One region of the Streptococcus ruminicola genome, then DNA from elsewhere that is predicted to be linked to it. Evidence: predicted binding sites of a transcription regulator. Region 1 holds the regulator's gene; the other holds the start of a gene.
The links. The regulator NrdR, encoded in region 1, represses ribonucleotide reductase genes. The targets are predictions, from matches to a motif close to ACACNATATATNGTGT.
Positions count from the first base shown of each region.

Region 2: a site for NrdR is predicted at 1,399-1,414, ahead of nrdH (glutaredoxin-like protein NrdH). Genes of this name have one in related genera too.

Region 1 is NZ_CP046919.1:481,381-483,590, forward strand. It holds gene GPZ88_RS02530 (DnaD domain protein) at 1-782, opposite strand, end outside; gene nrdR (transcriptional regulator NrdR) at 769-1,263, opposite strand; gene GPZ88_RS02540 (sensor histidine kinase) at 1,422-2,210, opposite strand, start outside.
Region 2 is NZ_CP046919.1:1,457,899-1,460,108, forward strand. It holds gene nrdE (class 1b ribonucleoside-diphosphate reductase subunit alpha) at 1-1,004, opposite strand, end outside; gene nrdH (glutaredoxin-like protein NrdH) at 1,075-1,302, opposite strand; gene acnA (aconitate hydratase AcnA) at 1,587-2,210, shown strand, end outside.

The DNA of each region.
Region 1 (2,210 bases):
TTGATTTTTTCAAGAAATTCCTTGGCAGAAGCTTGTTTAGCTTCTCTGATGATCACTTGTTCTTTAGCATCAAATTGCTCTTTGGTTTGGTTATTAGCTGTTTTTTTCTGCTCAAGCTGTACCGTCATTCGTTGTGGCGAAATTTTACCATTAATAGCCGTACTTTTTGCCAATTGATAAATGTCAAACCAATTCATGCTGTATTTATCAGCTAGGCTATAAATCTTAACTACATCAGCTTTTTCATCTTTGAATTGCAAACCATCACGTAACATTAAACGCTCAAAACTGTCCAAATCGAAATGGTTTTTTGACACTGTCTTAGGCACTTTTGGATTTTCATCTACTGAAAAAATATCAGAGAACTTCTTAGAAACATCACGCGCACCATCAGGCAGAACCACATCCAACTCAGCCACCGCAACATCACCAATCCTTTGTTCTAATAAACGACGGTAAATTGCATTGGCTAAGAACGTTTCGCGATTTAAGGCAGGTTGTAATTTCAAAACATAAGCATCTCGTGTTTGGTATAAAACCAGTAAGTCTACTGCGGTTAAGATAGCCAGAGCTTCCTCGACTTCTTGCATGCTCAACTGTAAGTGATTCAAAATCTCACTAAACTTATGACGTTTGATACCATCATCAAAGAAAGCAAGCAGATACTCATACAAAAGCACCGCATGGTTCCCGATAACAGGATGATATAGCTGACTTAGACTATCAGAATCCAACAAAACCTTATTGTTTTTGACATAAGAAAATTCATCAATCGGTCTCATTTAGCTTACTTCTTTTCTTCTTGCTACGCACACGATTCGTAATTTGCTGCAAAAGTTCCTCAATCTCATCAACATCTTTAAATGATTTATAAACTGAGGCAAAACGAACATAAGTAATTTCATCAAGTTCTGCCAGCTCATCCATGACCAGATTACCAATCACAGTACTCGGAACTTCACTTTCGTATTCGCTACGAATTTTTTGTTCAATACGAGACACCACCTGTTCAATATCATCGCTTGATACTGGACGTTTTTGTGCGCTTTGAAAAATTCCATTTAGGATTTTTTCACGAGAAAATTGTTCACGCGTTCCATCTTTTTTAATGACTAACAAGGGTAGTTCTTCAACGCGTTCAAAGGTTGTAAAACGCGCATGACAATTTTCACATTCTCGGCGTCGTCGAATCGTATTACCATCTTCTGCTTGACGGCTATCGATGACACTCGATTTATTATAATTACATTTTGGACAACGCATACAAACACCCCATTCTACCAATTATTCTAATACTTAATTTTAACATAAATTCACTCATTATGAAAGTAATACCAGCCTAAGCTGGCTAGCTGTTGTCATCCCTTTTCTAACAAAATATTTCTCATACTTCATTAGAAAAACGAACAGACCGAGAAAGCTCAGTCTGTCTTTTTAATTTTTTCTGTCGTAACAAGTGGAATGATTAAAGTAAACTCAGTCCCCTCATCAACAACACTGCTGACGCTAACTTTGAGTTCATAAGCATCCACAATTTGCTTAAGAATGGCTAAACCAATTCCAAGCCCACCTTGTGTTGAAACACGGTTACGTGACTTATCAGTACGATAGAATCGTTCAAAGATATGATTAAGGTCATCTTGTGAAATTCCCTCACCTTCATCACGAACTTTTACAATTGCATTATCTCCTAAAACATCCAAAGTCACATGAATATTTTTACTACCTGAAGAATATTTTACGCCATTATCAATCAAGATTAAAATAGCCTGTTCAAAATGATGCTTGTAAATCTCTGCATAAATACAATCTTCAACCGTTGAAACGAGTGAAAAACGGAAATCAGGATACAGAATGCGGAAATTTCCTAAAACAACGTCAATGGATTGTTTTAAATCTGTAACCTCTCCCTTATGAAGATCAAAACTTCCTTGAACACGAATCATATCTAGCATGTCATTTACCATAATTGACATGCGATCCGCCTCATGATAAGCGGCATCAAGACTCTCGCATAAAACTTCTGGGTCATCTTTTCCCCAGCGCTGCAACAAGCCTAAATGCCCCTTGATGACAGCAATCGGTGTGCGCAATTCATGGCTAACATCACTAACAAAGCGTGTTTGTCGCTTAGCAAATCCCTCAATTTGCTCTAAAACGCTATCAAAATTTTGTGACAAATCTTCAATTTCATCACCAGATTGAATATC
Region 2 (2,210 bases), 980 kb from region 1:
ACAATGTTGGGATTAGCGACCATTTTGTCGTACTCTGCTGTGATATCGACGTAACTGTATGGCACACCGTACTCACGCTCGACACTATATGGACTAAAGAGGTACATGTCTTCATTTTTACGAGCTAATTCGTAAAATTTATCTGGGATGGTAATCCCAAGCGAAAGGGTTTTGACGCGCACTTTCTCGTCAGCATTTTCTTTCTTAGTCGATAAAAAGGCCATGATATCTGGGTGGAAAACATCGAGATAAACAGCACCTGCACCTTGACGTTGACCAAGTTGATTTGAGTATGAAAAACTATCCTCAAAGAGTTTCATCACTGGAACAACACCGGACGCTGCGCCTTCATAGCCTTTGATTGGCGCGCCAGCTTCACGCAAGTTTGACAAGCTGATACCGACCCCACCACCGATACGTGACAATTGCAGGGCTGAATTGATAGAACGTCCGATAGCATTCATATCATCTGTCACAGAAATCAAGAAACATGATACAAATTCACCGCGTCGACTTCGTCCAGCGTTCAAAAAAGAAGGAGTGGCTGGTTGGTAACGTTGATTAATCATCTCAAGTGCTAAATCCTGCGCCAGCTCTTCATTTCCATCAGCAAAATAAAGGGCATTAAAGAGCACACGGTCTTCGATACTCTCAAGATATTGGCTGCCGTCATTTGTCTTTAAAGCATACTGTTGGTAGAACTTGTAAGCTGCCATGAAAGATTTGAAGCGAAACTTGTGAGACTGCAAGTCTTTAGACAAGTTTTCAATAAAGTCTGGTGAGTATTTACCGATGAATTCAGCTTCGATGTAATCATTGGCAATTAGATAGTCAATTTTTTCAGTGATGCTTTCAAATGTCATGGTGTTTGGAATGACATTTTCAAGAAAGAAAGCTTTGAGAGCTTCTTTATCTTTATTTAACGGGATTTGACCGTTTACTGGACGGTTGATTTCATTATTAAGGCGAAAGTAAGAGACTTCGCCAAGATTTTTAAGACTCATAAATAAAGTAAGTTACCTAGTTCATAGATTGAGTAAGGTAATTCCTTTCTAATTCAAGATGGAAGAGTAGTTAAATAATTTCTTTTAGTTTATTTGGTTGAAATCCTGAAAAGGCAATTTCGCCAGCTTTGATAACTGGAGCGGCTGTAAAACCAAGACTTTTAACGTAATCAATCATATCTGGGCGTTCATCCATGTTGATTTCTTGGAATTCAGCGCCCGCTTTTTCTAAAAGTTTTTTAGTCATTTTGCATTGCATGCAATTATTTTTTGAAAAAAGTGTAATTTTATTAGCCATTAGGCTTTCCTCCATAAATCGTTATCTTTTTTTAATTCAATGTTTAATTAGAATAGCCAAAATATACCAAAAAAGCAACCAAAAAGACTTACAAAAACACCATATGTAGCGGTTGGTGATTGTCGTTGGTACAAAATGTAGTGATACCAAGGTTTAACAGCTTTTTTATTTTTAAGTAACACATCATGTCAGGAAATCTAACACGCACCTGTAAATTAATGTTGACAAAATTTTCTGAATTTTGTATAATTAAAAACAATATTATTATAATCGGGGGTCCGTACATGACAGAGTTCTTATCTAAATTTTCTTTCAAAGAGAATGACTATTCTTACCTAAATCTTGAAGAAGCCGTTTCTCATTATGGAGGAAATATCAAAAGAATCCCTTACACTATTCGTATATTACTTGAAAGTTTACTCAGAAAGTATGATGGAGTAGATGTTACAAAAAGTCACATTGAAAATTTAGCAACTTACAATCCTAAAAACATCCAAGGCGAAGTCCCATTCAAACCAAGTCGTGTTATCCTACAAGATTTCACTGGTGTACCAGTTGTTGTCGACCTTGCATCAATGCGTGATGCCATCGTTTCAAATGGTGGTGATGCAGATTTAATCAACCCTGAAATCCCAGTTGATTTGGTTATTGACCACAGTGTCCAGGTTGATTTCTTTGGCTGCGATACAGCTTTAGAAGATAACATTAATATGGAATTTAAACGTAACAATGAGCGTTACGAATTTTTGAAATGGGCTGAAAAATCATTCGATAATTACCGTGCTGTTCCACCAGCAACAGGGATTATTCACCAAGTTAATATTGAGTATTTAAGTGATGTTGTCATTGAAAAAGATGGTATGCTTTACCCTGATTCAATGTTTGGTACTGATAGTCACACAACAATG